4 regions of the Nocardia sp. NPDC051052 genome follow, and region 3 is predicted to be linked to each of the others. Evidence: riboswitches for the same ligand, from Rfam matches in the RefSeq annotation. Region 3 holds a riboswitch; each other region holds the start of a gene.

Region 1 (5,281 bases), on a different contig from region 3:
CCGCGGTCGGCGCGGTCCAGACCTTCCAGCTGGGCGAATCGGGGCCGAAGAACCCGTAGTCGTCCCGGCGCAGGGTGGTCGGATCGAAGTGCATCACGTGCTCCTTTGCGATGATCGCCCCGGCACCGGGGGTGAATACAACGCAACCGTAGCAATTGCTGGCAATGAATACAACGGTTGCGTAGCATTTGTGTCGGACGGGATGCGGGATCGAGACCGGAATACTGTCAGGATGAACCGCATGGAGGTGCAGCGGCAGTGACGACATCGCGTACTGCGGCGGACAAGCCGCGCAGGCGCTACGCGCCACGGCTGCCGCCGGAGCAGCGACGAGCCCAGCTGCTCGACGCCGCCTTCACGGTGCTGAGCCGGGCGGAACTGCACGAACTGAGCATGGAGGCGGTCGCCCAGGAGGCAGGCGTCGGCAAGCCGGTGCTCTACACCGTCTTCAAAACTCGCGCCGAACTCGTTGCGGCACTGCTGGAACGGGAGCGCGAGCGCGGCCTCGAGCAGGTCGCCGAGACCATGCCGACCGACCTGATGGGCGCCGACCCGGTCGTCGCGGCCTCGGCCACCGTCGAGGCGTTCGTCGGTGTGGCACTGGAGAATCCGACCCGCTGGCGCCTGATCCTCGCCGGACCTGGCAACGCCCCCGACGAATATCGCGAGGCATTGCGCAAGTCCCGCGCGGGCATCTTCGACCAGGCCGAAGCGCTGGTGCGGATCGGCACCGCGCTCGAACCCCGTTGGGCCGGAGTGGATTCCGGTCTGCTCACCAACTCGCTGCTACAGGTCGCCGAGATGCTCGGCAGGCTGGCGGTCAGCGAGCCCGACGAATACCCGCGCGAACGCCTCCAGGGATTCGTCCACGCCATCGTCGGCCTGCTGGTCGGCGCCCCCGCCGCCGATTGATCGCGCGCGCGGCGGAAACCGCTGCGCTCGAAGTGGATTCAGTTGGCAGGCTGACGGCTCTGCTGCGCCAACCGCATCGTCTCGGTCAGCAACTTGGACACCGCCGCGGCCTCGGTGAGGAACCCGTCGTGTCCGTCGCGCGAGTGCACGACCTCGAGTCCGTCGCAGCCCGGCAATCCCTCGGCGAGTTCCTGCTGCGTGCGCAGCGGATACAGCCGATCGGAGTCGACGCCACCGACCACGCACGGCACCGGCGTCGCGGCCAGCGCCGCTCGGACGCCGCCGCGTCCGCGCCCGACGTCGTGCCGGTTCATCGCCTCGGTCAGCAGCACGTAGGTGCCGGGATCGAAACGCCCGCAGAGTTTGTCGGCCTGGTGGTCGAGGTAGCTCTGCACCGCGTACCGGCCGCCGCGCCACGGATCCTCGGCGCCCTGCGCGCTGTTCTCGAACCGGTGATCCAGCTCGTCCTCGGTGCGATAGGTCAGGTGCGCGATCCGCCGGGCGATGCCCATGCCGGCCATCGGGGCGCGATCGGTGTCGTGATAATCGCCGCCCTGCCAGTCCGGATCGGCCTTGATCGCCGCGATCTGGGTGGTCTGCGTGCCGATCTGGTCGGCGGTGGCGCGGGCGCCGACGGCCAGCACCAGCGCGGAGCCGACCCGGTCCGGCGCGCCGACCATCCACTCCAGCACCCGCATGCCGCCCATCGACCCGCCGACCACCGCGGCAAGCCGCTCGATGCCGAGCCGGTCCATCAGCGCCGCCTCGGCGGACACCTGGTCGCGGATGGAGATATCCGGAAACCGTGCGCCCCAAGGCTTTCCGTCGGGCGCCAGCGTCGAAGGGCCGGTGCTGCCCTGGCAGCCGCCGAGCACGTTCGTCGCGATCACACACCACTTGTCGGTGTCGAGCGGACAGCCCGGCCCGACCATCCCGTCCCACCAGCCGGGCAGCTGATGAATGTCGTCCGGGTGGCCGACCACGTGCGAGTCGCCGGTCAGCGCGTGCTCGACCAGCACCACGTTGTCCAGCGCGGGGGAGAGCTCGCCCCACCGCTGCACCGCGAGGTGCACCTGCGGGATGACCGCGCCGCTTTCCAGCTTCACGTCTCCGATGGCGATGATGCCGAGCCGCCCGTCCGGGGGTGGCAGGGCCACCCCGGACGAACGGGCGAAACTCGGTTCGGTACTCACCGTCACGTCGCCGCCGCCGCGAAACCGGCACGCAGGTCGCTCAGAATGTCCTCGATGCCCTCGATCCCCACCGCCAAACGGACCAGACCCGGCGTGACACCGGCGAGCAGTTGCTCGTCGGGCGTCAGCTGCGAATGTGTGGTCGACGCGGGATGAATCACGAGGGAGCGCACATCTCCGATGTTAGCCACATGGCTGTGCAGGACTAATCCGTCGACGAACTTCTTGCCCGCATCGACACCGCCGCGCAGTTCGAAGGCGACGATCGCGCCGGGACCCTTCGGTGCCAGCTGCTTGGCCCGCTCGTACCAGGGCGAAGTCGGCAGACCCGCGTAGATCACCTTCGTGACGTCGGGCTGGTTGGTCAGGAATTCGGCGACCGCCTTGGCGTTGGCGACATGCCGCTCGACCCGCAGGCTCAGCGTCTCGATGCCCTGGCTGATCAGGAACGCGTTGAACGGCGAGATCGCCGAGCCGAGGTCGCGCAGCAACTGCACGCGCGCCTTGAGCGCGAAGGCGGGCGCGCCGAGGTCGGCGAACACCGCGCCGTGATAGCTCGGGTCCGGGGTGGTGAAGCCGGGGAAGCGCGGCTGTCCCTGCGCGTCGGTCACCGTCCAGTCGAAGGTGCCGCCGTCGACGAGCACACCCGCCACCGCCGAACCGTGCCCGCCGAGGTACTTGGTCGCCGAGTGCACGACGATGTCGGCGCCGTGCGCCAGCGGCTGGATCAGGTACGGCGTGGCAACGGTGTTGTCCACGATCAGCGGCAGCCCGGCCTCGTGCGCGACGGCGGAGATACCGGGGATGTCGAAGACAGCGCTGCTGGGGTTGGCGATGGTCTCGCCGTAGAACGCCTTGGTGTTCGGCCGGATCGCGGCCCGCCACTGGTCCAGGTCGTCGGGGTCGTCGACGAAGGACACCTCGATGCCGAGCTTGGGCAGCGAGTAGTGGAAGAGGTTGTAGGTGCCGCCGTAGAGGTGCGGGCTGGACACGATGTGATCGCCCGAGGCCGCCAGGTTCAAGATCGCGAACGTCTCCGCGGCCTGTCCGGAGGCCAGCAGCAGTGCGGCGACACCACCTTCGAGCGCGGCGACGCGCTGCTCGACCACGTCCTGGGTGGGGTTCATGATCCGGGTGTAGATGTTGCCCGGCTCGGCGAGGCCGAACAGCGCCGCGGCGTGATCGGTATCGCGGAAGGCGTACGAGGTGGTCTGGTAGATGGGCAGGGCCCGGGCGCCGGTGGTGGCTTCCGGTGCCTGGCCCGCGTGCACCTGCTTGGTCTCGAAGGACCACTGCGCGGTGGGATCGATATCGGCCGCGGGCAGGGTGGAATTACTCATGAGCGTTGCTCCAAGGAAAAGGTTGTTCGCCAGAACTACAGGGGGTTATCGGGATTTAGGCGAAGGACAACAACACATTTCGGGAACCTCCTGAAAGCGCGCTTGCTCTCGACCTTCGAGAGCCCGGTCATCACCCGGAGCACCCCACCGCTGCTGGAGGGTTGCCGTCCAGCAAGCCGGGGCTTCGCGCTGGCACTCATGACCTGAGGGCATCATAACCGGCCGTCGAGCGGCGGCCGAATTCTGTCGTCGAACTCAGCCGGACGCGCTGGTCCGCGCGCCGCCGCAGACGCGGAAGAACTCTTTGAACGCCGCGGTGAAGGAGTTCCGGCCTGCCGCGGCGGCCTCGTGCAGATCGTCGTAGTCGAACATGCTCTCGCCGCATTCCATGGCCAGGTGACCGATGAGCTGCCAGGTGCCGAGAATCAGCCGCACCGGGAGCGCGCAGGGCGTGCTGTCGAGCCGCTCGGCGACCACCTCGGCGATGGCGATGTTCTTGTTATCGGCGTGTTCGATGCTGCGCGCGCTGACCGAGGGACTGCTGCGCACGATCCGCTGCATCTGCTGGAATTGCCGGAAGGAGACCGGCCCGCCGCCGGGTTCGCTGACGGCTCGGTCGACCACCTGCAGAAACGCCGTGCGCAGCGATTCCAGTTCGTTGTCGGTGACCGGGAGCTGGCGCAGCGCCGCCGCCACGGCCTGGCCGAAGTCCTGGATCGGACCGAGGACGATGTCCTCTTTGCTGTCGAAGTACCGGTTGATCGTGCGCGGCGATACGTCGGCCGCATTGGCGATCTGCTCGACCGTGGTCGCGTCGAAACCCTGTGCTTCGCACAAGTTCAGGCCGATCTCGATGATCCGCAACCTGGTCTGCTGCTTCTTGCGTTCGCGCAGGCCGGGGTTGGCGTTCGTCGCGGCGCTCGCAGTGGTCTGCGCTGCGGCACTCGCGCCCGTCGGCGTCGGTGACTCGAGCATGCTCCCACCTTATCGAAACCCAGTGTTTTCGTGTCATTAACCGCCAAATGTCGCATCACGACATTTTTCGCTTGACGCCAATTGGCGCCTGCTGACAGGATAGCCACCGAGTTCGAACGATGAGGAGATGACCGTGACCGACACTGCGCAAGCGGTAGAAATATCTGAAAAACGAGGCGGTTCGGCGCGCTGGTTCGCCCTCGGCGTTATCGCATTGGCCCAGCTCATGGTGGTGCTGGACGCCACCATCGTGACCATCTCGCTGCCGTTCGCCCAGCAGGATCTCGGCATCAGCGACGGCAACAAGCAGTGGATGCTGACCGCTTACACGCTGATCTTCGGCGGCCTGCTGCTGCTCGGCGGTCGGCTGGCCGACTACCTGGGCCGACGCCGGATGTTCATCATCGGCCTGGTCGGTTTCGCCGCCGCGTCGGCACTTGCCGGTCTCGCGCAGAACGGCGCGGAGATGTTCGCCGGGCGCGCACTGCAGGGCGCGTTCGCGGCGTTGCTCGCACCGGCGGCGTTGTCGCTGTTGTCGGTGACCTTCACCGAGGCGCGCGAGCGGGCCACCGCATTCGGCGTGTTCGCGGGTATCTCGGCCGGTGGTGCCGCGCTCGGACTGATCGCCGGTGGCGCGCTCACCGAGTACGCCTCGTGGCGCTGGTGCCTGCTGGTGAACACCCCGATCGCGTTGCTCGCCCTGCTCGGCGCGCTGGCGTGGGTGGTCAAGGACGTGCCGACGCCGCGTACCGGCGGCTACGACGTGCCAGGCGCGGTCACCGTGACGCTCGGCCTGATCTCGATCGTCTACGGGTTCAGCCGCGCCGCCGAGGACGGCTGGCTGTCCGGCAGCACCCTCGG
Region 2 (5,281 bases), on a different contig from region 3:
GGGCTTGACCGCGGACTCCGCTTCGGGATCGGTGCAGCCGGTGGCCAGCAGTACGATCGCGGTGGCGGCGGCGGTGGCCAGGGCGGAGAGCTTCATCGGATACCTGTTCATCAGCGGACTCTGGAAAGGAACGCGCGGGTGCGCGGGTGGCGCGGATTATCGAAAACCGCCTGGGGCGTGCCCTGCTCTACGATCGCGCCCGCGTCGAGAAACACCACGGTGTCCGCGATCTCGCGGGCGAAGCCGATCTCGTGGGTGACGATCACCAGCGCGGTGCCGCCGTGCGCGAGGTCACGGATCACGTCGAGCACCTCGCCGACCAGCTCGGGATCCAGTGCGGAGGTCGGCTCGTCGAACAGGATCACCCTGGGACGCAAGGCAAGTGCCCGCGCGATCGCCACCCGCTGCTGCTGCCCGCCGGACAGCCTGCGCGGGTACGCGTCGGCCAGTGCGCCGATGCCGACCCGGTCCAGCAGCACCCGCGCCTCGGCCTCGACCTCCTTGCGGTCCCGGCGCTGCGCGGAAAGCGGTGCGAGCGTGACATTGTCGAGCACGGTGAGATGCGGGAACAGGTTGAACTGCTGGAAGACGAACCCGATGCGGGAGCGCTGCTTGCGCACCTCGCGGTCGGGCAGCGCGTGCAAAGTATTGCGGCGCAGGCGATAGCCGATCAGCTCCCCGTCGATGTGCACGGTGCCCGCGTCCAGCGACTCCAGGTGGTTGACCACCCGCAGCAGCGTGGACTTGCCGGAACCGGACGGGCCGATCACCGTGACCACCTCGCCGGAGCGCACGGTCAGGTCGACGCCGCGCAGCACCTCGTGCGCGCCATAGGCTTTGCGGACGCCGCGGACCTCGACGGCGAGTGCGGCGGTCATCGGGTCGCTCCTCGTGGTGCGGTGGAACCGGATTCGGCGATCTCGCGCAGCTTCTGCCAGACCCGCTGTGTCGGTGACGGCGGCGGTGTGCGCTGAGTGCCCTTGGCGTAGTGGCGCTCGATGTAGTACTGCGCCACCGAGAGAACGGTGGTGAGCACGATGTACCAGGCGGTGGCGACCAGCAGCAGCGGTACCACCCGCCCGTTACGGCCGTAGATCACCTGGACCTGGTAGAACAGCTCCGCGATCGCCATCACGGACACGATCGAAGTGCCCTTGAACAGGCTGATCACCTCGTTGGTCGCGTTGGGCAGGATCGAGCGCATGGCCTGCGGGACCACGATGGAGCGAAACTGCCGCACCTTCGGAATGCCCAGCGCGGCAGCGGCTTCGAGTTGCCCGGCGTCCACGGAGATGATGCCCGCACGAATGATTTCGGCCGAATACGCCGCTTGGTGCAGCGCGAGCCCGATCACCGCCGCGGTGAATCCGCTGATCACGCCGTTCACCTCGAAGGTGAAAAACGAAGGGCCGAACGGGATTCCGACCGACAGTGTGTGGTACAGGTAGGCGATGTTGAACCAGAACAACAGCTGCACGATGAGCGGAATCGACCGGAACGCCCAGATGTAGCACCACGAGATCACCCGCAGCACCGGATTGCTGGACAACCGCGCGATAGCCAGCGCGGTGCCGAGCAGGAAGCCGAGGGCGGTGCCCCACGCGGTGAGTTCCAGTGTCACCTTCAGCGAGGCCAGCACCGACTTGGCGGTGATGTACTTCGCGAAAGTCGGCCAATCCCAACCCGGGTTGGTGACCAGACCGTGCATGAACTGCGCGAGCAGGACGAGCGCGACGGCACTGATCACCCAACGCCACGGGTGCCACGTCTTGGCGACGGTCGGCGCGGAATCGCCCGGTGCGGTGGGGGATTCGTCCGGCGCGAGCGCGGATTCGGTACGGACAGCAGTCCCGGCGCCGGGTGCGGGCGTGGCGGTGGCGATCGAATCGCCGTGCTCCGTCATGACTGCGGTGGCAGCTATGCCTATTGCTCGCTCGCTGCGCTCACTCATTGTCGAGGTCCTTCGGAAGAACGAACGAGACCGCGCCCCCATCGGGCGGCGATCACATCACCCGGCCAGCGACGGGTGCAACAGCCTGGCTGCGGGTCAGCCCCGACAGCTCGCGGACGTCACTGTGCACTGATCGATATGGCGACGGCGCCAACGGGTGCCTCGGACAGCGGCGATGATCACTTCGGTTCCTCCATCGGTCCCGGCGGAAGCACCCGCACCCGGTGAACCGGGGGGTTGCTGCGACGTCGACGAGCCAGGTCTCTCGGTCGCTCTGGATGGTTGTCGTCCGATCCGGACACCGGATGATGTCAGGGTCGAGCCGAATTATCATGCCCAGCGGGGGGACCCTTGGGCAAGGGAAGTAATCATCGTGAGTGTAAGGGGCCGCCGTCGCGGCCGGGAGACACGCCGAGAGCTTGCCGCAAGCAATACCGCCTGTTCACAGCGTTTGCCGGAGTACCGTCAGCCTTCGATTCGCGTCGACGAGGAGAAGAGGTCTCCGTGGCCGTACCGCGCCGTCTGACCATGCTGTCCGCTGTCGTGACCTGCTCGGTCGCGCTGGCGCTCGCGGCCCCCACCGCGGGCGCGGCCCCGGCGCCGCCCACGACGGCCCCCGTGCCGCCCGGCACCAACCAGACCGGCACCGTCGCTCCCGGCGACCTGTTCGGCGTCTACAACACCGCGATCGACGGCCTGCGCGCCTTCGGCATGCAGCCGTTCCTCTATCCGACCGCGGCCGCGTACTGCCTCAACGGCAACTCCCTCGGTCTCGCCCCGGCCGTCGCCGGTGCGGTGCCGGGCCCATGGCCCAAGACCTCGGTCACCATCCCCGGACTCGACCTGTCCGCCGTCAAGGCCGGACAGACCATGTTCACCTTCGTCCCCTACGGCCTGAACCAGGACGGGCCGGACACCACCGGCATGCAGGTGGCTTGGCTGAACGTGACCAGCGGCCGCGGCGGCCTCGCCTCGATGGGTCCGCTGTCCACCATCCTGCGCGCGATGATCCCGCCCGAGGTCCCGGTCGCCCTGCGCCCGATCGCCGAACGCGCCATCCAGGACTTCTTCTTCGCCGCCCTCCCGATGGGTGGCGTCCGCGCCGTGCCTGTCGACACCGGCCAGGGCACGGTGCTCGCCGCGGTCTTCGGCACCGTCGAGAACGGCGGCAAGTCCTGCTTCTTCCTGCCGACGGTGGGGATCACCGAGGTTCCGTAAGTGGTGCCGCTTACGTTGCGAGCGGGTCATTTTCAGGTCCGCAGTCGTGGTGCCGCGAATGATCGGGCTACCCGCCGTCAGACCTGAGCGCGCGACCCTTCCAGCGCAGCGCGCCCCGTCCTCGGGCGCGGTGGGAGCGCGCCCAGAGCCGCAAGTAGGCCGCCACGGAGAACGGGTGGGCCAGGGCCGCAAGGACATCAGCGGGGGAGAGCGGGCCGCAGGTTTCGGTGGAGCGGGCCAGCAGCCTGCCGGTGACGGCCGCCGCGTAGCCGAGGACACCGGCGCGGCGGATCACCCCACGACCACTGATAGCCGCCAATGGCGGGACCCAATAAGCCAGGGCGGCAATCGTTCCCACGACCGCTCCGCCCGCGATGGTGCCGCCGTACGCGGACCACAGCCAGCGGGTGTAACCGGCCTCGAGTTCGGCAGTGCCCGCATACATCCGGGTGCTTGCCATGCGGCCCCCGGCAACGAGGGTGGTGGATTGTCCTGCGCGACGCAGTGTTCGGGCGATGTCGAGGTCTTCCGTGGCGCTGGCGGCCACCGCCGCGTGTCCGCCGATGGCACGGTAGGCGGCGGTGTCGAACACCAGAAATTGGCCGCAGGCAACGGAAGTCGACGGTCGCAGGCTCCGGTTGGCCGGTGCGATCGGCAGCGTGGCCGCCCACGACCAGCACAGCAACGGCTGCACCAAGCCCTCGACCACCGATTCGGCCCGCTGTATCGGCCATGGCGACACCAACGCAACGACGCGCTGCCTGCGTAATTCGGTGACGGCCGCGGCGATCGCTCCCGGCGCCAGCCGCACATCCGCGTCCACGAACACCAGCACGGGCGTGACCACCGATTCGGCCAGTCGCGCACACGCGGCGGCTTTGCCGGTCCATCCGGTGGGCGGCTCGGCGTCGTTGCGCAACACCGTGATTCGCGGATCCCCACCGACCGCGTCGACGGCCATCGCATAGGTCTCATCATCGGACGCGTCATCGATGATCACGACACGCATCCGCGCGACGCCACGCTGTGCCCGCAGATCCGCGATCAACCCGGGCAGCCGCGCGGCCTCGTCACGAGCCGGAACACACACGGTGACCGGCTCGATCACCTCGACGGCGGTATCCGCCAGCTGTCGCACCGTGATCCGGTTGTACAGCGCGATCCCAGCGCCCGCCAACGAGATTCCGGCACCGGCCCACGCGGCCGCCCGCACCGGCGAACGGCTCAGCGGCCCTGCTTGACCGTTTTCCACCACCGGCTCCAGGACAGGCCGGTCGGAGCACCCGGTGCGGGCGGATTGCGGTCCATGAAGGCCATGGCGGCGATGACGGCGGCCACGGCGAGGGTGATGCCGCCGACGATGCCCGCCCAGCCAGCGAACGAGCGGGTGTTCGGGTCGGCGTAGCTGACCTCGGCGCGCAACGTGGAGACGTCACCGGCGGGCAGCTTCCAGGAGACGATGTTGTCGCCCTCGCGATTGCCGTTGGTCTTGGCCACGCGGGCCGGGAACGCGATGGTGAATTGCACGTCGGAGCCGTGCGGCGGCACGGATTTCAGGTCGACGCGCCCGCTCAGGCTGACCAGGTCACCGGCCCGCTGGAACTGCAGTTGGAACATGCCCTGGGTTTGCTCGGACAGCTGACCGAGCTGGCCGACCTCGCCGAACGACATGTCCTCGAAGAACACCTGGCTGCCCACGTACCCGTCCTGGGAGTAGGGCTCCACCCGTACCTTCGCGGCCAGCGAGTCGGGCGCCTTCAACTGCGGGCCCTTGTCATTGGCTTCGGCGGGCACCACCGCGGCGACGATCCGCCCGGACACGCGGTCGTTGGACGAAACACCCATCGATACCTGCACCCGCAGGCAGCCCGCGAGTACGGGTACCAGCAACGCCGCGAGCAGGACTGCCGCGGCGACACGCACTCCAGGGCGGGGCGTCCGCGGCGACGGTAGTACCGGGGCATCGGGCATCGTGGTGATGGGACTCGGGTGCACGGGGACATCGTGCCAGGCCATCCGTCCAGATGCCCACGCGACGGGCGGAAGGAGGCCCGCGATGTGCTTCTGCTAGCCCGGCGGTTCCGGTCGGAGGCGGGAAAACCAGAGGTGACG
Region 3 (5,281 bases):
GCCCCCGCCGAAATGGTCCGCGAGGTCACCGGCCAGCCGATCGGCGGCATCGCCCCCGTCGGCCACCCCACCAACCTCCCCACCTGGGTAGACACCGCCCTGTCGAACCACCGCGAGGTCTGGGCCGCAGGCGGCCACCCGAACACAGTGTTCCGTACCTCTTTCCACGAACTGGTCCGAATAACCGCAGGCCTCCCCCTAGACGTCGACTGACTCACACATCAGCCCAGCCGGCCTTTTTCTTTAACCCACCGCCACCACTGATCTCGCAAGCACATGGGTAACTCACCGGGCACCGGCTACCCCACCCCGTCCATACTGCCGGTCGCCAACGCCACCCTCACCCCACCTAAGTCTGGCCTAAATACGCGGAGAGGCGGGACGGCGTAGTTTTGGGCGGGTGACCGAAGCAGAACGGCCCGCCACGGATTTCCAGGTCCCTGATGATCTGAGCGGAATCACCGCCGAGCAATTCCGCGCCTCGATGCGCCACTATCCGGCGGGCGTCACCGTTGTCACGCTGAACTCTCCGAACGGCCCGATCGGCTTCACCGCGACGTCTTTCGCGTCGCTGTCGCTGGCGCCCCCGCTGGTGTCCTTCAACATCGCGCACACCTCTTCCAGCCTGACCGCTCTGCTCGATGCCGACTCCGTCGTCATCCATTTCCTCGGCGAACACCAGCACGACCTGGCTCAGCGTTTCGCCCGCACAGCTGCGGACCGTTTCACCGACCGCTCGCTGTGGACCACCCTCGACACCGGCGAACCGGTCCTGCACGGCACCCCCATCTGGCTGCGCGCCACCATCCACCAACTGATCCCGCTCGGCGACCACACCCTCGTCGTCGGCCTGGTGACCCGAGTCCACGACAACACCAACGAAACTCCCGCCGCCGCTCCCCTGCTCTACTACAACGGCCGCTACCACCGCCCGACCAAACTCGGCGACTGAGCGCGGTCGTCCAGGTCGGACGACCGCTATTGCCGGACTAGCCGACGAGGCAGGGCGCCGCGCCGATCGAGGCTTCGGAGGTGAACGGGCGGGTTTCGGGGGTGGGGTTCCAAAGTCCTTGCGTGGTGGCGTAGTTCCAGGCCGGGCCGGTGCGCACGAGGGTGGCGACGGCTTCGATGAGCCGGTCTACGTCGGCGAGGGTGGTGCCGAGGCCGATGCTGGCGCGGAGGGCACCGTCGAGGTCGAGGCGGGCGAGCAGCGGGTGCGCGCAGAAGCGGCCGTCGCGGACGCCGATGCCGTGTTCGGCGGAGAGGTAGGCGGCGACGTGGCCGGGGACGAAGCCGTCCAGGGTGAAGGCGACGATGCCGACCGTGTCGGGGGCGTCGTTCCAGATGCGCAGCAGGTTGACGCCGGGGATGGCGGCGAGGCCGTCGCGCAGTCGGTCGGCCAGGCGGTGTTCGTGCGCGGCGAGGGTGTCGGCGTCGATTCGACTGAGCGCGTCGCAGGCGGCGGCGAGTGCGGCGGCGCCGAGCACGTTGGGTGAACCGCCCTCGTGCCGCTGCGGCGCGGGCGCCCATTCGGCGCCGGTGGTGGTGACCTCACGGACCGCGCCGCCACCGGCCAGGTAGGGCTGCGCGGTGTCGAGCCAGTCGCGGCGGCCGACCAGCACGCCCGCGCCGAACGGCGCGTACAGCTTGTGCCCGGAAAACGCGAGGTAGTCGATGCCGGTGTCGCGCAGGCTGATTCGCCGGTGCGGCGCGAGCTGAGCGGCGTCGACGAGGATGCGGGCGCCGCACTGGTGGGCGATGGTGGCCAGGCGCTCCAGCGGCAGCACCTCGCCGGTGACGTTGGACGCGCCGGTGACCGCGAGCAGCGCGGCGGGCTTGCTACACAGCTCGGCGACCAACCGCCCGACGGTCTCCTCGACGGTGGCCGCGGCTTGCACGACGCGGCGGCCGTGCCTGGTCCACGGCAGGAAGTTGGCGTGATGCTCGATGTCGAGCACCACGGTGTCGCCGGGCACGCAGGACGCGAGCAGATTCAGCGAGTCGGTGGTGTTGCGGGTGAACACCACCACCTGGTCGTCGGTCGCGTCGAGGAAGCGGGTCACCGAACCGCGGGCCGCCTCGTAGCACTCGGTGGAGATCCGCGAGGCGTAGCCCGCGCCGCGATGCACGCTCGCGTAGAACGGCAGCAGTTGCTGTACCCGGTCGGTGACCTGGGCCAATGCGGGTGCGCTCGCGGCGTAGTCGAAGTTGGCGTAGGTGGTCGTCCCGCCCTGGACGAGGGGCACCTGGAGGTCGTCGCCGGATACCCGGGCGAGGGGGGCAGAGCTTACCCACCCCGCCGACTCCGCCGTCTGCCGTCCCCTGGCGTCCTGAGTTACCACAGCAGTCATCACGAAAATCCCGTCGGCTCTGGGACCCGCAATCAGACGATTCGTCGAGTCCGCGCTTGCCGCACCCGGTCGGGTGTCAGCCCGGTCGTCACCCGGAGCACCCCACCGCGGAGGAGGGTTGCCGACCAGCAAGCCGGGGCTGAACGCTGGTACTCATGACCTATCCCGAGATTGGCAGATGTCCCCCGGCGCTGTCAACCACGGCGCCGCCGCGTGTGTCGGCGGGCAATAAAGCGTTGCCAATTCGGCCGTTCTGAGTTCACATCGTGAGGTGTCACTTTCGCTGCTGATCAGCTTCATCGGCCTATGCGTCCTGCTGGCGCTCACGCCGGGGCCGGATTCGTTCCTGGTGCTGCGGTTCTCGCTGGTCGACGCGCGACCGGGCGTCGCGGCCGCGATCGGGTCGTCGCTGGGCGGGCTGCTGTGGGCGGTGGTGGTCGCCGCCGGCGTCGCCACGCTGCTCGAGCAGTCGGCGACGGCGTACCGCGCGCTCAAGCTGATCGGTGGAATCTACTTGGTGTACTTGGGTATTCGCGCGTTGCTCGAGCAACGGCGGCAGCGCAGGGCCGGCCAGGAATCCGACGGCGCCGCCGGCATCGCGAAGGCGGGCGGCGGCACCCGCGCATCGGTTCGCTCGGCGTTCACCGCGGGCGTTGTCTCGTGCATGTTCAACCCGAAAGTCGGCCTGTTCTATCTCGCCGTGCTGCCCCAATTCCTGACCGAGGTCACCTTCGCCAACACCCTCGCGCTCGGTGCCGTCGAATCGTCGATTGCGGCGGTCGCGATGGTGCTCCTGGCGCTGGCCGCCGCTCGCGCGGTCGCGCTGCTGCGCCGCCCGAGGATCCGGGATCGGCTCGAACTTGCCAGCGCCGCCATCCTGACCGCCCTCGGCGTCGGCACCGCCGCCTCCGCGGCGTGACCCGAAACGCCCTGAGCTGCAGGATCACCAGGCCGATGAGGGGAATCACACCGGGTTGAGCAGGTCGGTTCAGCGACCGCCCAGCGAACCCACCGGGTAACCCGCCCACCAGGCCTTGCTTCGGCGCGCCCGGCAGAAATCGCCACGACCTGCAACAACCCCGCCCGCGTTCTCCCGAGCGGCATCCGCGGCGGTGAGCAACAAACGTCGACAACCCCGAGTACCGTGGACAACTGGTCACCAGGGCGTTTGCCAACTGGTAACCCAGCTATGACACAAACAACACCAGGGAAGTGCGAGGCAGGTCGAATGGGAGGTGGGCAGGGCGTCATGCTCCAACCACAGGTTGATGTGACGGTTGACCCACTACTCCGGACCGCGCACACGCCGCAGGCCCGGACCCTCGTCGACATCCTGACCGCGACCGCGCTGACCCATCCGGACGCACCCGCCATCGATGACGGCCAGGTGGTGCTCAGCTACCTCGAACTCGTCGTCGAGATCGAGAAGACCATGGCCAGGCTCGCCACGGCGGGCGTGCGGCCGGGCGACCGGGTCGGCGTTCGGATGCCGTCGGGCTCCAGGGAGCTCTACCTGACCATCCTCGCCGTCCTGTACGCGGGCGCCGCGTATGTGCCGGTCGACGCCGACGACCCGGACGAGCGAGCCCAGCTGGTCTTCGGCGAGGCTCAGGTCACCGCGATCGTCACCGCGGCGGGCATCGCGACGACGCCGGCGGGAATCCGTGCCGCAGCGGACAATCCGGCCGACGCGAGCACCAGCACGCTGCCGACCCCCACCGACGACGCCTGGATCATCTTCACCTCCGGCTCCACCGGAACGCCGAAAGGTGTTGCGGTGACTCATCGCAACGCCGCCGCGTTCGTGGACGCCGAGGCCCGCCTGTTCCTGCCGGATGCCCCGATCGGTCCCGGTGACCGGGTGCTCGCCGGACTCTCCGTCGCCTTCGACGCCTCCTGCGAGGAAATGTGGCTGGCCTGGCGCAACGGCGCCTGCCTCGTCCCCGCCCCGCGCGACCTGGTCCGCACCGGCGCCGATCTCGGCCCATGGCTGGTGCGGCGCGAAATCAGCATCGTGTCAACGGTACCGACGCTGGCCGCCACCTGGCCCGCCGAGGCGCTGGACGCCGTCCGGCTGTTGATCTTCGGTGGTGAAGCGGTGCCGCCCGAGCTCGCCGAACGTCTTGCGGGGAACACCGCCGCGCGAGCGACGGGCCCGGAGGAGGCAGCGGAGCATAACCACGGAGGGCACCGCGAACGCGGCGAATCCAACACCGATACGGATCGTGAGGTGTGGAATACCTACGGCCCCACCGAGGCAACCGTGGTCGCCTGCGCCGCGCTGCTCGACGGCTCCTGGCCCATCCGGATCGGGCTGCCGCTGGACGGCTGGGACCTCGTGGTGATCGACGCGGCCGGAAACCCGGTGGCCGAGGGCGAATCCGGCGAACTGGTGATCGGCGGCGTCGGCCTGGCCCGCTACCTCGATCCCGCGAAGGACGCCGAAAAGTACGCGCCGCTGCCCTCGGTCGGCTGGGATCGCGCCTACCGCAGCGGCGATCTGGTCCGCAACGACAGCGCGGGCCTGGTCTTCCTCGGCCGCGCCGACGACCAGATCAAGCTCGGCGGCCGCCGCATCGAACTCGGCGAGATCGACAACGCGCTGCAGCACCTGCCCGGCGTCACCGGCGCCGCCGCCGCGATCCGAACCACCAAGGCGGGCAACAAGATCCTGGTCGGCTACCTCGCCGGCACCGGCCCCGATTTCGACACCAGAGCCGCCAGAGCCCAACTCGCCGAACACCTTCCGGCGCCGCTGGTGCCCAGGCTCGCGGTGGTCGACGAACTGCCGACCCGCACCTCCGGCAAGGTCGACCGTAACGCCCTGCCGTGGCCGCTGCCGAACAGCACCGACGACGACGCCGACAACGATCTCACCGGCACCGCGCAATGGGTTGCCGGACTGTGGGATTCGGTACTCGGCGGCGAGG
Region 4 (5,281 bases), on a different contig from region 3:
GACGCCGACCCACCCTTCGCCGAGCTCGGCGAGGGCCGCCTTCAGATACGTCTGGTCGGTGCCTTGGAAGGACCCGCTGACCACGGCTCCGCCGCCGACATCGAAGCGCGACATGCGCTTTCGATAATCGGCGATGGTAAAGGAGCCGGGCAGGTAGCCCTCGTTCTCGAACCGCGGGAACCGCGGATCGAAGATGTGGAAATGGGCATCGAACACCTGTACAGAATGCCTCAGTACGAGTTTTTCCGCTGTCGTGGCGGTAACAGCGAGTCGGTCTAGACCTTGTGCGGCTCGCTGGCCCGCAGCATGTCCTCGCGCTCGACGACCTTGACGCGCTCGCGGCCCTCCGGCTCGCCGAGCGAGCGCTCGTGCGCGTCCAGGCGGTACCAGCCCTGCCAGGTGGTGAACGGGATGCCCTTGCCCTCCAGGAAGGCGGTGACGGCGTCCAGCTCCGGCTGCGCGGCCGGGGTGAAGTTCGCGCTGTCGTCGAGCAGGCAGGCCACCGTCTCGTTCGCGTCGCCCTTGGTGTGGCCGATCAGGCCGACCGGGCCGCGCTTGATCCAACCGGTGACGTAGGTGGCAGGCACGTAGCGGTCGGCGCCGTCGGCGTTCTCGTCGCCGATCACGCGGCCCGCCTCGTTGGGCACGGTGCCCGCCTGGTCGTCGAACGGCAGGCTGGTCAGGTTCTGCGACAGGTAACCGACGGCGCGGTAGACCGCCTGCACGTCCCATTCCTTGAAGGTGCCGGTGCCCTTGACGTTGCCGGTGCCGTCGAGCTGGGTGCGCTCGGTGCGCAGGCCGACGACCTTGCCGTCCTCGCCGAGGATCTCCGAGGGCGACTCGAAGAAGTGCAGGAACAGCTTGTGCGGGCGGTTGCCGACGTCGCGAATCGCCCACTGCTCGAGCGTGTTCGCGATCATGTCGACCTGCTTGGAGTGGCGGCGCGCGGCCTCGGAGCCCTCGTCGTAGTCGATGTCCTCGGGATCGACGATGACCTCGATGGTCGGCGAATGATCCAGCTCGCGCAGCTCCAGCGGGGTGAACTTGGCCTGCGCCGGGCCGCGGCGGCCGAACACGTGCACCTCGAGCGCCTTGTTGGCCTTGAGGCCCGCGTAGACGTTCGGCGGGATCTCGGTCGGCAGCAGCTCGTCGCCGGTCTTGGCCAGCACGCGGGCCACGTCGAGGGCGACATTGCCGACGCCGAGCACGGCGACCTTCTCCGCGTCCAGCGGCCAGGTGCGCGGCACGTCCGGGTGACCGTCGTACCAGGACACGAAGTCGGCCGCGCCGTAGGAGCCGTCCAGGCCGATGCCGGGGATGCCCAGCGCGCGGTCGGCGTTGGCGCCGGTCGAGAAGATCACCGCGTCGTAGAAGGTGCGCAGGTCATCGAGGGTGATGTCGGTGCCGTAGTCGATGTTGCCGAGCAGGCGCACCTGCGGCTTGTCGAGGACCTTGTGCAGGGCGGTGATGATGCCCTTGATGCGCGGATGGTCCGGCGCGACGCCGTAGCGGATCAGCCCGAACGGCGCGGGCATGCGCTCGAACAGGTCGATGCTGACCTCGGCATCGGACTTCATCAGCGCGTCGGCGGCATAGATCCCGGCCGGTCCGGCGCCGACGATGGCGATGCGCAGCGGGCGGTTACCGGCGGTGTCCGCGTCAAGCCCGGAGGAGGCAGCCTGCGTAACCACGGAGGGCTCGCGAACACCGCTGATCGACTCTGCACTCTGTTCGGTCATCTTTTACGCGCACCCTTATGGTCGAGAACAAATTAACGGCGTCTTCCTTAGCCTAGGCTAAGTTACGCGCTGGCTGGTTGCACCTGGCGGCGCGGACGCTGGAGTTGTCGGCTCGTGGCCACCCCAGCCGCGGCTATGACAGCAGGCCGCAGTCTCGCGATTCTATCGGTGGTGCGTGCGGCCGCCCTCGGCGGTGCGTGAACTGAACGGATGCCGCCGACGTGCGCTACGGGGTTACCCGCTCGCGCACCGTTGATTCCCCGCGCGGCACAACAACCTTCGTCGCCTGCGCCGGGGCAGTGCGGGGGCGCGCGCCGGATATCGCCGCCGACCAGGGATCATCGTCGTATGAGCGATCAGCAGTCACCTGCCGAGGACGAAGTCATCAAGGTCGATCAGACCGACAAGCGTTCCGTGGCACCGTTCGTCGCCGCGGCCGTCATCGCGGTGCTCGTGCTCGGCGCGATCGTGCTCGGCGGGGTGCTGTCGCCCGCTGAGAAAAATGTCACAGAATCGGACCGGATCGCCGCCGCGGTGCGCGACTTCGTCGAGGGGTCCAACAACACCGACCTGGTGCCCCCACCAGGCGCGGGCTGCCAGGGCTTCGATCCGAAGCGGTCCCCACTTGCCGGGCGGTCCGGCGGCGGAAAGACTGTAGAAATCACGAAACTCGATGATCCGAAGGTCGACGGCGACCGGGCGAAGGCGACGGTCACCACCAAGGTCGACGGCGATGAGCAGACTTCCACCTGGAATCTGACCAGATCCGGCGACAAATGGCTGGTCTGTAATTGAGCATTCTCATACCGTGAGCAGCCATTTGACAGGGTGACCCCAGTCCAGGCAATCTCAGCAGAAGGTCATGAGAACCAGTGTCAAGCCCCGGCAATACTGGTCGGCAACCCTCCTCCGCGGTGGGGTGCTCCGGGTGACGACCTGGCCGCGCGTCAAACCCGAGCGTGGCAAGTGCGGATTCTAGGAGGGTCCAGATGAGTTATGCCGGTGACATCACCCCGCAGCAGGCTTGGGATCTGTTGCGAGACAACCCCGAAGCTGTCTTGGTCGACGTGCGTACCGAGGCCGAATGGAAGTTCGTCGGCGTGCCGGACACCAGTTCGATCGAGCGCCCGACGGTGCTGATCGAGTGGGTCGACTCGACCGGCACGCGCAACGGCGAGTTCACCGAGCAGCTGGTCACGGCGCTCGACGGCCACAATCCCGAAGCCCCGGTGATCTTCCTCTGCCGCTCGGGACAGCGCTCCATCGGCGCGGCGATCGCCTCGACGCAGGCCGGATTCGGCACCTCGTACAACGTGCTCGAGGGTTTCGAAGGCCCGGTCGACGCCGACGGACATCGCGGCGGAACCGGCTGGCGTGCCCTCGGCTTGCCCTGGCGGCAGTCATGAGCACGTGCTGTAGGTCCGCGACGGCGTTGGTGGGTACCGAGGTGCGGTCGTGCGGCGTAGGGAGGCAGTCGTGATTACCGGTGGTGCGTTCGACAAGCCGCTGCCCGAGGGCGTCGGCCCCGCGACCCTCGGGGTGCGCGGGGGGTTGCGCCGCTCCGGTTTCGAGGAAACCTCCGAGGCGCTCTACCTGACCTCGGGCTTCGTCTACGAGAGCGCGGAGGCCGCCGAGGCCGCGTTCACCGGCGATGTGGAGCATTTCGTCTACTCCCGCTACGGCAACCCGACGGTGGCCATGTTCGAGGAGCGGATGCGGCTGCTCGACGGCGCCGAGGCATGCTTCGCGACCGCGAGCGGAATGTCCGCGGTATTCACCGCTTTGGGCGCGCTGCTCGGTGCCGGCGACCGAATTGTCGCCGCGCGCAGCCTGTTCGGGTCCTGCTTCGTGGTGTGCAACGAGATCCTGCCGCGCTGGGGCGTCGAGACCGTCTTCGTCGACGGCGAAGATCTGGAGCAGTGGGAGCAGGCGTTGTCCGTGCCCACCCAGGCGGTGTTCTTCGAGACCCCGGCCAATCCCATGCAGACCCTCGTCGACGTGCGCCGGGTCACCGAACTCGCGCACGCCGCGGGCGCGAAGGTGGTGCTGGACAACGTCTTTGCCACCCCGCTGCTGCAGCGCGGCTTCGAACTGGGCGCCGACGTGGTCGTCTATTCCGGCACCAAACACATCGACGGCCAGGGCCGGGTGCTCGGCGGCGCCATCCTCGGCGCGAAGGACTACATCGACGGCCCGGTGAAAACCCTGATGCGCCATACCGGTCCGGCCCTGAGCCCGTTCAACGCGTGGACGCTGCTCAAGGGTTTGGAGACAATGCCGCTGCGCGTGCGCCATTCGACCGAATCCGCGTTGCGCATCGCCCGCTTCCTGGAGTCCAACAAGTCGGTCAGCTGGGTGAAATACCCGTTCCTGGAATCACATCCGCAGCACGACCTGGCCACCAGCCAGATGAGCGCCGGCGGCACCGTGGTCACCTTCGAACTGAATGCCCCCCCGCAGGAGGCGAAGAAGCGCGCCTTCGAAGTCCTCAACCGCCTACGCATCATCGACATCTCCAACAACCTCGGCGATGCCAAATCCCTGATCACCCACCCCGCCACCACAACCCACCGCGCCATGGGCCCCGAAGGCCGAGCCACCATCGGCCTCTCCGACGGCGTCCTGCGCATCTCCACCGGCCTGGAAGACCTAGAAGACCTCCTCGCCGACCTCGACCGCGCCCTCAGCTAGCGGATCGTCCACACAGATCGACGCCCGCACGTCGCAGCGGGCGTTCAGTCCCTGTGCGACGTGCGGGTGGTCTGTGGGTCAGGCCAGGGCGCGGAGGCGGGGGGCCAGGTCGCGTTGGAAGAGGTCGAGGAAGCGGCGTTGGTCGTGGCCGGGGGCGTGGAAGACCAGGTGGTTGAGGCCGGCGTCGAGGTAGGGCTTGATGAGGTCTACGGCCTGGTCGGGGTCGCTGGCGACGATCCAGCGTTTGGCGATCTGCTCGATCGGGAGGGCGTCGGCGGCGGCTTCCATTTCGATGGGGTCGGTGATGCTGTGCTTTTGTTCGGGGGTGAGGCTCAGGGGGGCCCAGAAGCGGGTGTTCTCCAGTGCCAGTTCGGGATCGGTGTCGTAGGAGATCTTGATCTCGATCATCCGGTCGATGTCGTCGATGGTGCGGCCTGCCTTGGCGGCGCCCTCGGCGACGGCGGGCATCAGCTTCTCGGTGTAGAGGTCCATGCCCTTGCCGGAGGTGCAGATGAAGCCGTCACCCGCGCGGCCCGCGTAGCGCGCGACCAGCGGTCCGCCCGCGGCGACGTACACCGGGATGCCGCCCTTGGGCACGTCGTAGATGGACGCGCCGACGGTGTTGTAGTACTCACCAGCGAAGTCGACGCGGTCGCCGGTCCACAGCGCGCGCATCAGCTCGACCGCCTCGCGCAGCCGCGCGAAACGCTCCTTGAACTCGGGCCATTCGCCCTTGTATCCGGTGGCGATCTCGTTGAGCGCCTCGCCGGTGCCCACGCCGAGCATGATCCGGTCGGGGTACAGACAACCCATGCTGGCGAACGCCTGCGCGATCACGGCCGGGTTGTAGC

What was found. Region 3 has a riboswitch for S-adenosylmethionine ahead of ACIBCN_RS12465 (aminotransferase class V-fold PLP-dependent enzyme). Riboswitches for the same ligand answer to the same signal wherever they lie in the genome.
Region 1: linked by a shared signal. The riboswitch ahead of ACIBCN_RS33820 (bifunctional o-acetylhomoserine/o-acetylserine sulfhydrylase) and the one ahead of ACIBCN_RS12465 (aminotransferase class V-fold PLP-dependent enzyme) in region 3 are both predicted to bind S-adenosylmethionine.
Region 2: linked by a shared signal. The riboswitch ahead of ACIBCN_RS03165 (amino acid ABC transporter permease) and the one ahead of ACIBCN_RS12465 (aminotransferase class V-fold PLP-dependent enzyme) in region 3 are both predicted to bind S-adenosylmethionine.
Region 4: linked by a shared signal. The riboswitch ahead of ACIBCN_RS32205 (rhodanese-like domain-containing protein) and the one ahead of ACIBCN_RS12465 (aminotransferase class V-fold PLP-dependent enzyme) in region 3 are both predicted to bind S-adenosylmethionine.

What each region holds. Positions count from the first base shown of each region.
Region 1 is NZ_JBITFL010000012.1:25,227-30,507, forward strand. Features, by position in the region: gene ACIBCN_RS33805 (oxygenase MpaB family protein) at 1-94, opposite strand, end outside; gene ACIBCN_RS33810 (TetR/AcrR family transcriptional regulator) at 259-912, shown strand; gene ACIBCN_RS33815 (homoserine O-acetyltransferase) at 951-2,111, opposite strand; gene ACIBCN_RS33820 (bifunctional o-acetylhomoserine/o-acetylserine sulfhydrylase) at 2,108-3,445, opposite strand; SAM riboswitch class IV at 3,539-3,649, opposite strand; gene ACIBCN_RS33825 (TetR/AcrR family transcriptional regulator) at 3,701-4,420, opposite strand; gene ACIBCN_RS33830 (MFS transporter) at 4,548-5,281, shown strand, end outside.
Region 2 is NZ_JBITFL010000001.1:713,140-718,420, forward strand. Features, by position in the region: gene ACIBCN_RS03155 (ABC transporter substrate-binding protein) at 1-111, opposite strand, end outside; gene ACIBCN_RS03160 (amino acid ABC transporter ATP-binding protein) at 111-878, opposite strand; gene ACIBCN_RS03165 (amino acid ABC transporter permease) at 875-1,903, opposite strand; SAM riboswitch class I at 2,142-2,236, opposite strand; gene ACIBCN_RS03170 (hypothetical protein) at 2,456-3,169, shown strand; gene ACIBCN_RS03175 (glycosyltransferase) at 3,237-4,421, opposite strand; gene ACIBCN_RS03180 (LppM family (lipo)protein) at 4,394-5,140, opposite strand; gene ACIBCN_RS03185 (carotenoid biosynthesis protein) at 5,237-5,281, opposite strand, start outside.
Region 3 is NZ_JBITFL010000003.1:458,421-463,701, forward strand. Features, by position in the region: gene ACIBCN_RS12455 (YbaK/EbsC family protein) at 1-213, shown strand, start outside; gene ACIBCN_RS12460 (flavin reductase family protein) at 401-952, shown strand; gene ACIBCN_RS12465 (aminotransferase class V-fold PLP-dependent enzyme) at 990-2,351, opposite strand; SAM riboswitch class IV at 2,399-2,512, opposite strand; gene ACIBCN_RS12470 (LysE family translocator) at 2,623-3,270, shown strand; gene ACIBCN_RS12475 (Pls/PosA family non-ribosomal peptide synthetase) at 3,601-5,281, shown strand, end outside.
Region 4 is NZ_JBITFL010000010.1:329,762-335,042, reverse strand. Features, by position in the region: gene ACIBCN_RS32220 (amidohydrolase family protein) at 1-216, opposite strand, end outside; gene ACIBCN_RS32215 (FAD-dependent oxidoreductase) at 276-1,628, opposite strand; gene ACIBCN_RS32210 (hypothetical protein) at 2,088-2,534, shown strand; SAM riboswitch class IV at 2,598-2,714, shown strand; gene ACIBCN_RS32205 (rhodanese-like domain-containing protein) at 2,729-3,145, shown strand; gene ACIBCN_RS32200 (O-succinylhomoserine sulfhydrylase) at 3,216-4,430, shown strand; gene fgd (glucose-6-phosphate dehydrogenase (coenzyme-F420)) at 4,509-5,281, opposite strand, start outside.